2 linked regions of the Synechococcus elongatus PCC 11801 genome follow. The protein of the gene in region 1 interacts with the protein of each later gene in a pairwise test. Links are inferred from orthologs where the notes say so. Each region holds a gene or a part of one and is shown on either strand. Other genes may lie near its edges. The genes, in order: DOP62_RS01490 and DOP62_RS07700.

What was found.
Region 2: the proteins of DOP62_RS01490 (region 1) and DOP62_RS07700 interact in binary tests that used the Escherichia coli proteins (3 or more experiments, as listed by UniProt). The link is inferred for Synechococcus elongatus PCC 11801 from one-to-one orthologs.

The regions. Positions count from the first base shown.
Region 1 is NZ_CP030139.2:309,689-317,332, reverse strand. What follows is about bases 4,696-7,644. They hold DOP62_RS01490 (DNA polymerase III subunit gamma/tau), read left to right. Parts: upstream 4,696-5,172; coding sequence 5,173-7,116; downstream 7,117-7,644. Other genes in these bases: accD (acetyl-CoA carboxylase, carboxyltransferase subunit beta), read right to left, coding at 7,157-7,644; DOP62_RS01495 (hypothetical protein), read left to right, coding at 4,846-5,097; DOP62_RS01500 (tetratricopeptide repeat protein), read left to right, coding at 4,696-4,836. Outside these bases: DOP62_RS01515 (calcium-binding protein), read right to left, coding at 60-902; acnB (bifunctional aconitate hydratase 2/2-methylisocitrate dehydratase), read right to left, coding at 1,065-3,650; DOP62_RS01505 (HesB/IscA family protein), read left to right, coding at 3,972-4,328; more of DOP62_RS01500, read left to right, coding at 4,408-4,695. UniProt on the Escherichia coli protein: Part of the beta sliding clamp loading complex, which hydrolyzes ATP to load the beta clamp onto primed DNA to form the DNA replication pre-initiation complex.
Region 2 is NZ_CP030139.2:1,576,324-1,584,176, reverse strand. The notes cover bases 2,745-5,902. They hold DOP62_RS07700 (DNA polymerase III subunit alpha), read right to left. Parts: upstream 5,558-5,902; coding sequence 2,945-5,557; downstream 2,745-2,944. Other genes in these bases: DOP62_RS07695 (cupin domain-containing protein), read right to left, coding at 5,615-5,902; DOP62_RS07705 (DNA double-strand break repair nuclease NurA), read left to right, coding at 2,745-2,959. Outside these bases: DOP62_RS07715 (FecR family protein), read right to left, coding at 1-574; proB (glutamate 5-kinase), read left to right, coding at 712-1,815; more of DOP62_RS07705, read left to right, coding at 1,829-2,744; more of DOP62_RS07695, read right to left, coding at 5,903-6,106; alr (alanine racemase), read right to left, coding at 6,355-7,575; DOP62_RS07680 (HNH endonuclease), read left to right, coding at 7,700-7,853. UniProt on the Escherichia coli protein: DNA polymerase III is a complex, multichain enzyme responsible for most of the replicative synthesis in bacteria. This DNA polymerase also exhibits 3' to 5' exonuclease activity. The alpha chain is the DNA polymerase catalytic subunit.

The sequences.
Region 1 (7,644 bases):
GTACACATATTGTGTTGACAATCCGGTTGAGTCTTGGACTCAGTCTTCTAAAGCTGCAATCAAAGCCCTAGCAAATCATTCATGACTGCCGAAGCTAAATCACCCACTGAAGCAAAGGCAGAACTTTGAACCATCGCAATCAAATCAAGACTTCCAGAAGCGGAGGTTGTGTAGAGATTGACTTGATTGATGTTGGCTGAGTCAGCAGATGCGACTTGCAAGATGACAGGGCTATCAACGCGAAGCGTATCTTCTAGACTAAAGTCTAGGATTTTGGCATATAGGTTCGGGAAAATAGAGCTGTCGCGATAGCTCTCCACATTAATGACAAACTGATCAGCACCCAGTCCGCCAGTGATCAGATCCCGTCCACCCCCGCCATTAAGAACGTCATTGCATGTCCCACCCGTTAAGGTATCGTTTCCCATCGACCCAATCAGTAGATCATTTCCTTCCCCACCATCCAGAAAATTGCCATCGATTTCAAAGGGAAATGTCTCGCCAACAGCAACTTGAGATAGCTGAGGTTTAAATCCGTAGCCGTCTAGTATGTCATCGCCCACTCCACCATAGAGAGAGTCACGACCGAGCCCTCCAAGCAAGAGATCATTACCAGCCTCGCCATAGAGCGTATCGCCAGAGAGATCATTGATGTACTGGCCGCTGGAGTAGCTTGCCATCGAATAGGTCGTGCCACCAGAGAGGAGATCATTGCCATCACCGCCATAGATGATGTCTGCAAAAAAACCGCCTAAAAGATTGTCATTGCCCGTGGAGCCGTAGATGGTGACAACTGCTGTTGGGGCAGAGACCGTCAACGTGTTGATCGGCTGCAGGTTTTTGAGCGGCGTTATGGGGGATTTTACTTGGCTGGTGGAGCCGATCAGAGAGCGGAAGGTCATGGCTGAGTGCTGCAGGGAGAATAGGTTTACTCTCGCTGAGAGCCATGAGCCAAGCTGTGATCTATTGCAGTACAGCTTGTGATTTTGATCACAGGTCTTCAAGCAAGAAAAAACCTCCGGAAGCGATCGCCTCCGGAGGTTATTGCGCAATCAAAAATGGGCTTAGACAGTTGTCAGAATGCGATCGACTTCCTCAGCCGGTTTGACACGACCTTCATCGGCAAAGCCTTCCAGTTGGTCGAAGTTGAGGTACTGATACAGGTCAGCCGCAAAGGGATTGATCTTCTCAGCCGCGATCTTCAGGTATTCCTCCGGTGTGGGAATACGTCCCAAGAGGGCGCAGACTGCCGCCAATTCCGCTGAACCTAAGTAGACCTGAGCACCTTTGCCCATGCGGTTGTTGAAGTTGCGGGTACTGGTCGAGAAGACCGTAGTGTTGTCCGCAACGCGGGCTTGGTTGCCCATACAAAGTGAACAACCGGGCACTTCCAAACGAGCGCCAGCCGCGGCGAAGATGCTGTAGTAGCCTTCTTCCTTGAGCCGGTCTTCATCCATCCGGGTCGGTGGGCAAATCCAGAGGCGACCGCCAACTTGACCTTCGCCTTCCAGCACTTTGGCCGCGGCGCGATAGTGACCAATGTTGGTCATGCAGGAGCCGATGAAGATTTCGTGGATCGGATCGCCGGCGACTTCCGACAGCTTTTTGACATTGTCGGGATCGTTGGGGCAAGCCAGAATCGGCTCGGTCAGCTCATCGAGGTTGATTTCGATGATGGCTGCGTATTCAGCGTCATCATCCGCCGAGAGCAGTTGTGGATTGGCGAGCCAATCTTCCATCTGGCGAATGCGACGCGCCAAGGTGCGGCTGTCTTCGTAGCCACGGGCGATCATGTTTTTCATCAGCGCCACATTCGATCGCAGATATTCGGCGACGGTGTCCTCGCTGAGTTTGATCGTGCTGCCGGCGCAGGAACGCTCCGCTGTGGCATCGGTCAGCTCAAAGGCTTGCTCTAGCTTCAGATCGGGGAGTCCCTCGATCTCCATAATCCGGCCAGAGAAGACGTTGACCTTGTTCTCTTTAGATACAGTCAGCAGTCCTTGCTGAATCGCTTGGTAGGGAATGGCGTTGACCACATCTCGCAGGGTGATGCCCGGTTGCAGTGAACCGGTGAAGCGCACCAGCACGGATTCCGGCATGTCTAGCGGCATGGCTCCGATCGCAGCTGCAAAAGCAACCAGACCGGAACCAGCCGGGAAGGAAATCCCGAGCGGGAAGCGGGTGTGACTGTCGCCACCAGTCCCGACCGTATCGGGCAGCAGCATCCGGTTCAGCCAGCTGTGGATGATGCCGTCACCGGGTTTGAGGGCGACGCCACCGCGCTGGGCAATGAAGTCCGGCAGGGTTTTATGGGTTTTGATGTCAACAGGTTTGGGATAGGCGGCGGTGTGGCAGAAGCTCTGCATCACCAAGTCGGCACTGAAGCCAAGGCAGGCCAGCTCCTTCATTTCATCCCGCGTCATTGGCCCCGTGGTGTCTTGGCTGCCAACGGTGGTCATGATCGGTTCGCAGCTCGTGCCGGGACGAACCCCCGGAAGACCGCAGGCGCGACCGACCATTTTTTGGGCGAGGGTATAGCCTTTGCCGGTATCCGCAGGGGGTTGCGGCCGAACAAAGACATCGCTAACGGGCAAGCCCAACTGCAATCGCACTTTATCCGTGAGCGATCGCCCAATCAGCAGGGGAATCCGGCCACCAGCTCGCACCTCATCGAGGATGGTGTCTGGCTTGAGGCTAAAGGTGGAAAGAACAGTACCCGCCTCATCTTTAATCACCCCTTCGTAGGGATAAATGGTAACGACCATGCCGGTGTCGAGGGCGCTGACATCGCATTCGATCGGCAGTGCACCCGAGTCTTCAGCGGTGTTGAAAAAGATCGGCGCGATTTTGCCGCCGAGGATGATGCCGCCACTGCGCTTATTCGGCACAAAGGGAATGTCTTCGCCGATATGCCAAAGGACAGAGTTGATTGCGGATTTGCGCGAAGAACCGGTGCCAACCACATCGCCGACGTAGGCCAGCGGATAGCCTTTCTCTTTCAGAACGGGAATCGTTTCGAGGGAACCCGGCAGCCGCGTTTCCAGCATTGCTTGGGCATGGAGCGGAATGTCGGGACGGGTGGTGGCGTGGGTTGCGGGTGAAAGGTCATCGGTGTTGGTTTCACCCGGCACTTTGAAGATGGTGACGGTGATCGCTTCCGGCAGGGTGAGTTTGCTGGTGAACCACTCGGCATTCGCCCAAGATTCCAGAACCTGCTTGGCGTAGGCGTTGGTTTCAGCCAGTGCGACCACATCGTTGTAAGCGTCGTAGACCAGCAAGGTTTTGCTCAGAGCAGCAACGGCAGCTGTGGCGATCGCCGCATCTGCACTCTTAAGTAGATCAATCAGCGCGGCAACGTTGTAACCGCCGATCATCGTGCCGAGCAGTTCAACTGCCTCGACCGGCGTGATCAGCGGACTAGTGGTTTCGCCGTGGGCGATCGCACTCAGAAAGGTGGCTTTGACATAGGCAGCTTGATCGACCCCAGGGGGAACGCGATCGCGCAGCAAATGGAGCAGTGTTGCTTCCTCACCGGCGGGCGGTGCTTGCAAGAGCTCACACAGGGCTGCTGTTTGATCCGCATCTAGCGGCAGCGGCGGAACCCCCAAAGCTTCGCGCTCAGCGGCGGCTTGGCGGTAGGCTTCCAACATTGCGATCGTCTCCTGCGTTGTCACTCTCAAAATCCCAAGCTGACTCGGCGATCGTGCCTGCAGCTAGATTTCCGATTTTATTCCCACCCTACCGTTCAGATTGCAGGATTCGTTACCACTCACATCCCCAACAGCTCTCATGCTCGGCCTTGTCGAAACCGGCGGGTCTAGCAGTGTTCTACAAGGTTTCTCGAAGCTCAGAGCTGCACGATCTCAATCGAAAGACAGCCTTATCTCAATTCGCTACGTTGAGTTCACCTTTGTAGAATGGCAAGACAGGCCACTGATGGGTTTGAACGGTTCGACAGGAGCCCTAACGCCATGACGCAAACGACCACTGTCCCCCAAAAAGGCATCTTGATCAGTGAAACGGCCCTTGCACAGCTGCAAGCAATGCAAGCCCAGCAAGGTACCGATCTGCTGCTGCGGGTGGGCGTCCGGCAAGGCGGCTGCTCTGGCATGTCTTACACCATGGACTTCATCACCGCCGATGCAATTCACGAGAAAGATGAAGTCTACGACTACGACGGTTTCCGCGTCGTCTGCGATCCTAAGAGCCTGCTCTACATCTACGGCATGACCTTGGACTACAGCACCGCTTTGATTGGCGGTGGCTTCAAGTTCACCAACCCCAATGCCGCTCAGACCTGCGGTTGCGGTAGCTCCTTCTCGGCTTAGTTGCTGCAACTCTAAGGCTCGAAGAATCCTCCCCAAACACGATAGGCTGATCGAATCGAAAGAATCTTGCGATCGCAGCATGAGCTTCACTGAAACTCCCGAATCTCTGTTCGAAGACGGTATTCGTCGCTATCAAGCCGGTGAACCGCCCGCGGATTTGGTGCCGCTGTTTCAGTCCATCTGCGAACGCCAACCCCGTAGCAGTGCATCTTGGACCTGCTTGTCTTGGCTGTATTTGCTGCTCGATGAACCGCGTCAAGCGATGAAAGCAGCGCAGCGGGCAGTGAAGCTCAATCCTCAGGATCCGCAGGCGCGGGTTAACCTGGCTTTGGCAATGTTGGAAACAGATACCAAGGGCGTGCGTCAGCACATTGATATCGCCCTCCGGGTAATCACGGTGTCCGCAGAACTGCGCCAAGATCTGCGCGAAAGTTTGGCCGATGGCCAGAAGCGCAAACCCAACTGGGCTAGCCTCGATCGCATCCAAAACTGGCTCTTCCCGATCTAACCCCATCCAATGTTGCAACGACTGCTGCAAGGGCTCGATCGCCTGCTCGTCTTCAATGTCTTTTTTGTGATTGCGGCCCTCATTTGGTTTGCGATCGCGCTGTTGGGGCGACGTTTCGATTGGCCCTTGGGTTTTGACCTGTGGATGTCGCTCTGGCAGCCTTTGTTTCAGCCTGCCCTTGGACTCTTGATGGCAGGCGCTATCCTCAGCGGTGTGGGGTCTTGGGTGCGTCGTCGCTTTTTCCCAGAGCAATCCTCCTAGTGCCCAGCAGGAACAGCAGGACGGATGCTGCTCTGCTAGCCTGATCTCCTCTGCTGATTGCACTGCTGGTTGTCGATGGCCTACGAACCGCTGCATCACAAATATCGGCCGCAATGCTTTGCCGATTTGGTGGGGCAAGAGGCGATCGCGCGGACGCTGAGTCAAGCCCTGGCGCAGCAGCGGATTGCCCCCGCTTACCTGTTCACAGGTCCACGCGGGACGGGCAAAACCTCCAGCGCCCGCATTCTGGCCAAGTCCCTCAACTGCCAAGCCAGCCCTGTGCCAACGGCCAGTCCCTGCGGGACTTGCGAAGCTTGTCGGGCGATCGCACAGGGTAACGCCCTCGATGTCATTGAAATTGACGCGGCTTCCAACACGGGCGTCGATAACATCCGTGAGCTGATTGAACGAGCACAGTTTGCCCCCGTTCAATGTCGCTTCAAGGTCTATGTGATCGACGAATGTCACATGCTGAGCACGGCAGCGTTTAATGCCCTGCTCAAAACCTTGGAAGAACCGCCCGATCGCGTCGTTTTTGTGCTGGCGACCACCGATCCGCAGCGGGTTTTGCCGACGATTATTTCCCGTTGCCAGCGTTTCGATTTTCGCCGCATCCCCCTACAGGCGATGACCGATCACCTGCAAGTCATTGCCCAGAAAGAATCCATTGAAATCGAGCCGACAGCGATCGCCCTCGTGGCGCAACTGGCTCAGGGCGGCCTGCGCGATGCCGAGAGCCTGCTCGATCAGTTAGGACTTCTGCCACCACCGGTGACGCCAGAAGCGGTCTGGGATCTGCTCGGTGCTGTGCCGGAACGCCAGCTCCTGCAACTACTGGAAGCGATCGCCGCCAATGATCCTGAGGCATTACTCACCTTCATCCGCCAACTGCTCGATCGCGGTCGGGAACCCCTCACTGTTCTGCAAAATCTGACCGCCTTTAGTCGTGATCTCTTGATCGCTCGTACCGCACCTCAACGCCGCGACTTAACCACAGTTACCGAGGCCACTTGGCAGGCGCTCTGCACCTTTGCCCAAGCCTGGAGTCCTGAGCGGATTCTGCAGCTGCAACAACACCTACGGCAGTCGGAACTGCAGATCAAAAACACAACTCAGCCGCGACTCTGGCTAGAAGTTGCTTTGCTCGGGTTGCTGCCCAGCGCCCAAGCAACGGTTGAACCTGTAGCCACAACCCCCGTTCGTCCTGTCAGTCTGCCGACTCCCGTCAGCCCGACTGTAGCGGCGAGTCCGGCCCCACCCACAGCACCCACTGCTGCCCCTGTTGCTCCGCCAGCAGTTGCCACGCCTGCTCCTGTAAGCCCGGCACCTGAGCCGATCGCAGCGCCGCAACCAGATCCGCTGGATTTAGAAGAGTTGTGGCAGCGCGTCTTGGCCAATATTGCCTCGCGGGGGATGCAAATGTTGTTGCGGCAGCAAGGGCGTTTGCTCCGCTGCCAAGCCGGTCAAGCCGTGATCAGCCTGCCGCCCCAATGGCTCTCGACCGTGCAGAGTAAGCGCAATCTGCTGGCCGAAGCATTTCAAACCGTTCTGGGCCAAGCGATCGCGGTGGAATTAGAATCCAGCAGCGGTGCAGCCCCCAACCCTGTGAGTCTGCCGGCCCCGCCCACGGTTCCAGTCGTCACCGAGTCGGTGCGATCGCCCATTGCACCTTCCCCCAGCCCTCGGCCAGCGCCACCCTCAGAACCGACTGCGATCGCAGAACCCTCGCATCAGCCGGCGATCGCCACGATCGCACCTCCGGCTCCAGCGCCTGGGCCAGTTGCACCGATTCAACAATCAAAACCAGTCGCGATCGCACCCCGTTCACCCCAACCAACTGAGATTGCTCCAGCTCCCAAGATTGAAACGCCGCCTGCTGCGCCTCGCCCCCTAGCGGATTGGGAACTTGATCCGGGGTTGAAAGCCGCCAAGAGTCTGGCGCAATTTTTTAATGGCGAAGTCGTCAGCGATCGCGAGTCCGACAGCGAGACTGTTGCTGACCCTGACGTAGACTTCTAGCCACACTGCGACGGGAGAGAGGCTGCTCACTACGGCGGTGCTAGAAGGAAGCAGCTGCAGGGCTCGACGACTCAAGGACTGGGATCTTCACTTCCAGCGATCGCGGTTGGTGCAGACGAATTAACTGCGCTAGGGTTTTCTTCATTTGGGTGCGCGGCACAATCACATCGACAAAGCCGTGTGCCTGCAAATATTCCGCCGTTTGGAAATCGTCAGGCAATTTCTCGCGCAGCGTCTGCTCAATCACCCGCCGCCCAGCAAAGCCAATCAGCGCCTTGGGTTCGGCAATGATCAGATCGCCCAGCATGGCGAAGCTGGCCGTGACGCCGCCAGTCGTGGGGTGAGTCAGAATCGGCAGATAGAGCAAGCCTGCTTCGCGGTGCCGTTCCAGTGCCCCTGAAATTTTGGCCATCTGCATCAGGCTGAGCATGCCTTCCTGCATGCGGGCACCGCCGGAAGCGCAGACGATGATCACGGGCGATCGCTGCTCAGTCCCTTTTTCGATCAGGCGGGTCAGTTTTTCGCCGA
Region 2 (7,853 bases), 1.3 Mb from region 1 along the record:
AGCAGTTGGCGACGAATTTCAGGCAGGGTTTCCATCGGTGTGGCAAAGCCGTTGAGCAGCAAACTCTTCTGGAAACGCTGTTCTGCCGCAGCACTTGGCCGCTGGTGAGCTGGGTTGAAGCACCGGAGGGCAGCTGCACTTCGACCAGCCCTTCCCAACTCAGAATCAAGGTCTGGGTTGCGGTTTGCTCAATGAAGACCGTTGTGCCACGAATAGCCGCTGTCGCTGTCGGGGTGCGGATTTGCAGCGGGCGATCGCGCTGTTGTCCCGGCCCTAGCCAAGCAATAATCTGACCGCGATCGAGCTGGAGTTCAGGCTCAATTTTCAGCAAGGCGTTGCCGCCGAGTCGAAACTGCAGACCATCACTGAGTTGAATTTGGGCTTTGCCAGGACTCTCGGTGCGGATTTGTCCGCCTTGAATGACGACAGTCCCTTCAGAAGCCGGTTGCTCTGCTTGATTGGGCTGGCTGGCAAAGACGGGTGACGTTGCGACTTCTTGAATTTCAGCCTGAAGCTGCTGCGTGGGCGTGCAAGCTGTGAGCACCACACTCGCCACTGCGATCGCCCGCCACATAGGGATGACTCCATTTCAGTCCTGCCCTAAGCTGCCCCAAGTTTCGGGAAACAGCAAGCCACCAGCCGAGTGATTGTCATCGCTTGCAACCCCCCAGAGGCAAGATACTAGAGACGTTCTTCCGGTCTGTGGCTCCCATGTCCGAGACCCTTGTGGTCAAAATTGGCACCAGCAGTCTGACCAATCCCCACCATCCGGGCTTGGCGCTCTCGACGATTGCGGGGCTCGTTGAAGTGATTTGCCAACTGCGCCGGCAGGGCTACAACGTCGTTTTGGTCTCCTCGGGAGCTGTGGGAGTTGGCTGCACCCGCCTTGGGCTGCGCGATCGCCCCAGCCGAATTGCCCAACGCCAAGCGATCGCAGCGGTCGGGCAAGGTCGCTTGATGCGTACCTACGACGATCTGTTTACGACCTTGGGGCAGCCGATCGCGCAAGTCCTGCTGACGCGGGGGGATCTGGCGCAACGGCAACGCTATATCAACGCCTATCAGACCTTTCAGGAACTGTTTGACTTGGGTGTCGTGCCAATCGTCAACGAGAACGACACAGTCGCCGTCGAAGAACTGAAATTTGGCGACAATGACACGCTGTCGGCCTTGGTCGCCAGCCTCGTCGAAGCACAATGGCTGTTTCTTTTGACCGATGTCGATCGCCTGTATACGGCTGATCCGCGCCAAGATCCGAGTGCCCAGCCAATCACGATCGTTCGCGACATCTCCGAGCTGGAATCGATTCAAGCGGGTGGGCAGGGCAGCCGTTGGGGCACGGGCGGCATGGCCACGAAATTGACGGCGGCAAAGATTGCCACCCAAGCCAGCGTTCGTACCGTGATCACCCAAGGGCGATCGCCCGACAATCTGCTGAAAATCTTGGCTGGCGAGGCGATCGGGACTTGGTTTGAGCCGCAACCCGCCACTGTGAATGCCCGCAAACGCTGGATTGCCCATGGTCTCGTGCCGACTGGCAAACTATTGCTGGATGCCGGTGCAGTGCAAGCGATTCAATCGGGTGGAAAGTCGCTTTTGGCTGCTGGGATTCAGGCGATCGAAGGTGAATTTGAGGCCCAAGATGCGGTCCAGCTCTGTGATCTCAACGGCACTGAAATTGCTCGAGGATTAGTCAACTATGACAGTCAAGAACTACAGCAAATCCGTGGCTGTCAAAGTGATCAAATTATTCAAATCCTAGGCTACGAAGGTGCAGAAACGATCGTCCATCGTGACAACTTAGTTTTAAGCTAATCAGGCTGATTCAATGCCCACTCGTGCCAGTGAAATTCGGCGTTTGCTCGAGAGTAAACGGCATCAGTTTAATCGCGCAGACGACCAGTTTCAAAGCTTGCTGCAGCTCTATCGAGATGCCTTTCGGCAGTTGGTAAGGCTGCCTGATAGCTGGACTGATGGTCATCTTTTGGATCTGCCGCTCAGTCTTGATGGAAGTCTTTGGCGCTTCCCTGAACGTTGGCCCCATCGAGAAGCCAGTCTTGATTGGGTGCGATCGCAAATTCAGGGCGTCACCACATTTGCCGTCGATGGATCGCAGATTTATCCCAGCAAAGATTTCTCACTGCCGATCGCCCTGGTTCAAATCGCTTGGTTTGAGAACCCTCACCAACTGAATCAGCCCTACACCAAAGATATTGCGGTCGATCTACTGGCCCCTGCAGACTTTCAGGATCTATCGCCAGAAAACTTCGACCGACTGGTCAATATGCGTCGCTTCCAGATGGAGACAGAACGCCTTGTTCAGTTTCTCGAGAGTCACGCAGGTCAGCCTAACTGCTGTGCTTTTTTAGATGGTTCCTTGGTGGCAACCTTTGCTGAAGCATTTGAGGCGGAAACCCAGCAAGTTTACATCGATTGTTTAGTCCGGCTTCTCCGAGCCAGTGAGAACAGTCGCGTTCCCCTCATCGCTTATATCGACACTTCTTCAGCAAAAGACTTAGCCGAATTACTGCAGGATTGGTTTGAGGAGCTACCCGAGCCGCGATCGCTCGTCGATGCTCAAATTGTGGCGCAGGGATTACGCTGGGGCGATCGCACACCCCTGCTACGCTGCCGCAGAAGTATTCTCAAAGTCTATGCAGAACAGGGCGATCGCTTGGCCTATTGCTATCTCAAAACCCACGATGGCAATCCTGTTCGGATTGAATTGCCCTTGTGGCTAGTGGAATCTGGACGACATGAGACGGTGCTGAACTGGCTGCGCGCTGAAGTGATTGCAGGCGGAGGCTATCCCTACGCGATCGAAACCGCGGATCAAGCGGCTGTTCTTCGCAGCGACGACCGCCAATTGTTCTATCGTCTCTTGCAGGAATGGTGTGAGCAAGAAGGCTTGAATCTCAGCCTCTCGCGCAAGTTAGTCAGCAAGTTACGCCGTCGCTAACGGGGATGGTTGGGCGATCGCCAGCAATGGTATTGGAATCTGCTTCAGTTCGAGTGATTGTTCGAAGATCTCATCCAGCGATCGCATCTCACCTGCTGCAGTCATAAAGCGGTGGTCAGCGGTTGCTCGAATCACGCGACCATCACTGAGTTCATACTCAAAGACTTCCTGCTGACCGCGTTGGTGCCACTGCCCAATCGGCTGACTGTAGATATAACCATCAGGATTACAACAGTAGACTTGGCAACGAATATTTTCTTCGACCAACTTTCCAATCGCGATCGGGCCGTATTCAACAGTGAGAATTTCTGTCTCCGCTCCTAGGCAATATTCTGCGAACAGCACCATCTGATCGAAGAGTTCAGCTGCGACTTTTTCAGCGACACCATTCTTCTTCGCACCTTCCACAAAGGTGCTTTGGTGTTTAACCATCTCCGACATTTTTTTCTTGCCCATGGCCCGCCGGAGTAAGTCAGCTTCTCCGAGTGTGTAGCCACCCATGTCTTGGGCAATTTTCATAATTTGTTCCTGATAAACCATGATTCCGTAGGTTTCATTCAGGATGGGCTGAAGCATCTGATCGGCATAGTCGATCGCTTCTCGACCATGCTTACGGTTAATAAATTTAGGAATCAGTCCAGCATCTAAAGGACCCGGACGATAGAGCGCCAAGATTGAAGAAATATCTTCGAGGTTAGATGGCTTCAGATCGCGGACAATTTGCCGCATCCCCGAAGATTCCAGCTGGAAAACGCCTTCCAGATCGCCTTTTGCCAGTAACTGATAGGTTTTGGGATCATCCATTGGTAAGCGATCGGGATCAATGGCTTGACCACTCGTCTCTTGAACTAAATCGATCGCCTTCTGGATCATCGTGAGGTTCTTGAGGCCCAAGAAATCCATCTTCAAAAGGCCACAGGCTTCAATATCCTCCATGTAGTACTGGGTAATGACTTGGCCATCATTGTTGCGTTGGAGCGGCACGATTTCGTCGAGTGGGACTGCTGAAATCACGACACCCGCAGCATGGACGCCAAAGGTTTTGTTTGTCCCCTCAATCCGAATTGCCATATCCACCCAGTGCTTCACCCTGGGATCTTTCTCATATTTTTCTTTGAATTCTGGCGCGGGGGTTTGCTCAGAAATCATCACTTTGAGCTTGGCAGGCTTACCCCGTGCGACAGGGATTAACTTCGCCATGCGATCGGCTTCGCCGTAGGGTATATCCAGCACGCGCGCTACATCCTTCAGTACCGCCTTGGAGGTCATACGGTTAAAGGTGATAATCTGAGCGACCCGATCTTCGCCGTATTTTTCAGTCACATAGTCAATAACTTTATCCCGTTGATCAATACAGAAGTCCGTATCAACATCTGGCATCGACTTCCGTTCGGGATTAAGAAAACGCTCAAACAGCAAGCCGTGGTGAACGGGATCAATATTGGTGATTCCCATACAGTAGGCAACCAGTGAGCCAGCGGCAGAACCCCGACCTGGCCCTACGGGAATATTGTTATCACGGGCAAATTTAATGTAGTCCCAAACAACTAAGAAATAGGCAGCAAAACCCATTTCATGCATCATTTTGATTTCGTACTCTAAGCGATCGCGATAAACTTCTTCGCAGTCTTCATAGCGATCGCAGTTTAAGCGTTGAGCCAAACCTTGACGGGCCACTTCCGCCATATAAGTTTCTTCGTTGTAGCCCTCAGGGACAGGGAATGTCGGGATCTTGGGCTCACCCAAGATGTTGTAGTCTTCGATCTTGCTGGCGATCACAAGGGTATTAGCGATCGCTTTGGCAATCACATCATCCGGCAGGTGATCGCGGAACAGCTGATGCATTTCCTCAGCAGATTTGAGATATTCCGTACCGCTGTAGCGCAGCCGTTTATCTTCGACGACCAGTTTGCCCGTTTGGATACAAAGCAAGGCATCATGCGCTTCGACATCAAAACAGGAAATGAAGTGACTGTCGTTTGTGGCAACCAGCTCAATGCTAAGTTCTTGAGCAATTCGAACAATCTCAACATTGACAATCCGATCTTCTGGTGAGCCGTGATCTTGGATTTCTAGATAAAAGTCTTCGCCAAAGCGTTCTTGATACCAAGCGGCGACCCGTCGAGCCACATCAGGGCGCCCCTGCAAAATTGCTTGGGGAATCTCGCCGCCCAAGCAAGCACTGGTAATGATTAAGCCTTCTCGGTATTTTTCGAGATGTTCTTTATCAATACAGGGACGGGCAAAAATTCCTCGTCCTTTAAACCCTTGAAGATGGGAAATAGAAGTGAGCTTAACAAGATTTTGATAGCCTTTTTTATTCTTGGCTAAAACAATCTGGTGATATTTGCGAACGCGGGGATTGGGATCATCAATCGGGCTATTGATGACATACATTTCGTTGCCGATGATCGGCCGAATGCCACCTTGATTTTTACAAACCTTGAGCAGTTCGACCGCACCATACATCACACCGTGATCCGTTAGGGCAATCGCGGGCATTCCCAGCTCTTTGGCCCGTGCCACCAAATCCGGTAGCTGACTCGCCCCATCCAGCAGGCTGTAGTCGCTGTGCATGTGCAGGCCAACAAAAGACATGGAAGCAGTCAAATCAAAAGGGCTGTTCCAGCATCCTATCCGACTGGTTGAGTGCAGTTAGGCGATCGCGGCGGTCACTCTGGCTGGGGATGGGATCCGTGGAATCGTGCGTAACTGCTGCAGCACAGCCAGATCGGACTCATCGAGGCGATCGGGCACCCCAGCGCGAATCAGCTCAATGAAAGCCTCATTGGGGATCATCAGCGTCAACACGTAGAGGCGTTGATCCTCATGGGTATTGCGAATCTCGTGCAGACCCGTTGCGGGAATCAGCAGCATGTCACCCGCCGCGATCGCGGTGCGTTTGCCATCGCAGTAGGCTTCGCCTTCACCCGCAATCACATAGAAAAATTCGATCGCTCGGCCATGGAGATTCGGGGGCGTCGCTCCGCCCGGATCAAAAATCTCAAAGCAGGCAACCAAGGAGACTCCTGCCTGTTCTGGGTCGAACAAGATAGCAAAGCGGTTACTCCCCTGCGGACAGAGGCGATAGACCGGCAAGGTTGCTGGTGAGGCAATTTGGGGAAGGACGCAGCAGTTGCCACTCATGCAGGTTTTAGCCCAGTGCTGCCTCTAGGCTAGAAACCCCGATCGCGATCGCTGGCTTGCATAACAAAACTGCAATCTTTGCGATCGCAGACTGTCATTAATGACAAGGTGATTCATTCAACGGAGAGAGAGGGATTCGAACCCTCGGAGCCGCGTACACGACTCGGCACATTAGCAATGTGCTGCTTTCGACCACTCAGCCATCTCTCCAAGCGGTTTCGCTATCGTAGCAGAACTTCCACGCCGCGTTAAGACCTGACACTGACTTGATTGGATGGCCAATCTGTAGCGACCGCAAAGCGCGGCAGTCGATCTTTAAAGCCACAGAGAATTTCCCAGCTAATCGTGTTGGCGCGCTCGGCCCAATCCTCGGCGGTGATCTGTTCTGATCCCGATCGCCCCAGCAGGGTGACAACATCTCCCGGTGCCAATTGGGGCATGGCCGAAATGTCGATCATCATCTGATCCATGGTGATCGCCCCAATTTGCGGTAGTCGCTGCCCGCGGTAGAGCACGTTTATCTGATTGGAGAGGGTACGGGGTACGCCATCGGCATAACCGATCCCGACGACTGCGATGGGAGTTTCGCGCTGGGTGACGTAGCGATGGCCGTAGCTAACGCCTTGGCCTGCGGGCAGGGTCGTGACGTGCGTCACCCGTGCTTTCACCGATAGCGCAGGATACAACGACAGGCGATCGCTGAGGTGCGGGGCCGGGTAAAGACCATACAGCGCTAGCCCGACACGGACTTGGTCATAGTGGAGACTGCGATCGAGCAGGGCTGCCGCAGAGTTGGCAATGTGAAGCTTAGGAACTGGCAATCCTGCGGCTCGGATTTGGGCGATCGCCTGCCTAAAAGCAGCATGTTGTTGCTGCAATGGCGCTAGGTCTGGACTATCTGCTGTCGCAAAATGCGAGTACAAACTAGCCGGCTGAAGAGCCGGTAGGCTGTGAACGAGCTGTAAAAACTCCAGTGCGGTTTGCCAAGGCGCTCCCAACCGAGCCATGCCCGTGTCCAACTTGAGGTGAACAGGCAATGACTGGCCCAAACGTTCCAACACTTCAGCGCAGATCAAAGCCTGTTTGGGAGTGCTGAGACTGGGTTGAATCTGCCACTGGGCGATCGCCTGCACCTCATCAGGGCTATGGATTGACCCCAGCAGCAGGATCGGCGCGGTGATCCCGGCTTCTCGTAGTCGCACGCCTTCGGGGATGGTGGCAACACCAAGCGCTGTGGCTCCGGCGCCTAAAACCGTACTGGCGATCGCAACTGCGCCATGACCATAGGCATCTGCTTTCACAACTGCCATCAATTCACAGTTGGGTGCGAGGAGCTGGCGGACCTGACGGGTGTTAGCAGCGATCGCTCCCTGATCGATTTCGACCCAAGCACGCTGATAGGAAAGTTGTTCTAACCGTCGCGTTGGCCAACGGTGAGTATGTTGGGGATCAATGGGTTTCACAGTCACTCACCACCACAGCTACCTTGCATCCTAATCGCTTCCAAACACTGAGCAGACCCTAGGGTGCCGAAGCCTTTCTGAAGGTTGTGTTACCATCTGGGCAAACTTTTGAAAAGCCCATTCAAGCCCTATGGGCAAGGTTTTAGTGCTCAACGCTTCCTACGAGCCACTCAACATTACGAGCTGGCGGCGAGCGGTGATCTTGCTTTTGAAAGATAAGGCTGAAAGCTTAGAGCACAACGGTCGAATGATCCTGCCCGATCTTCCACTCCCCACAGTGATTC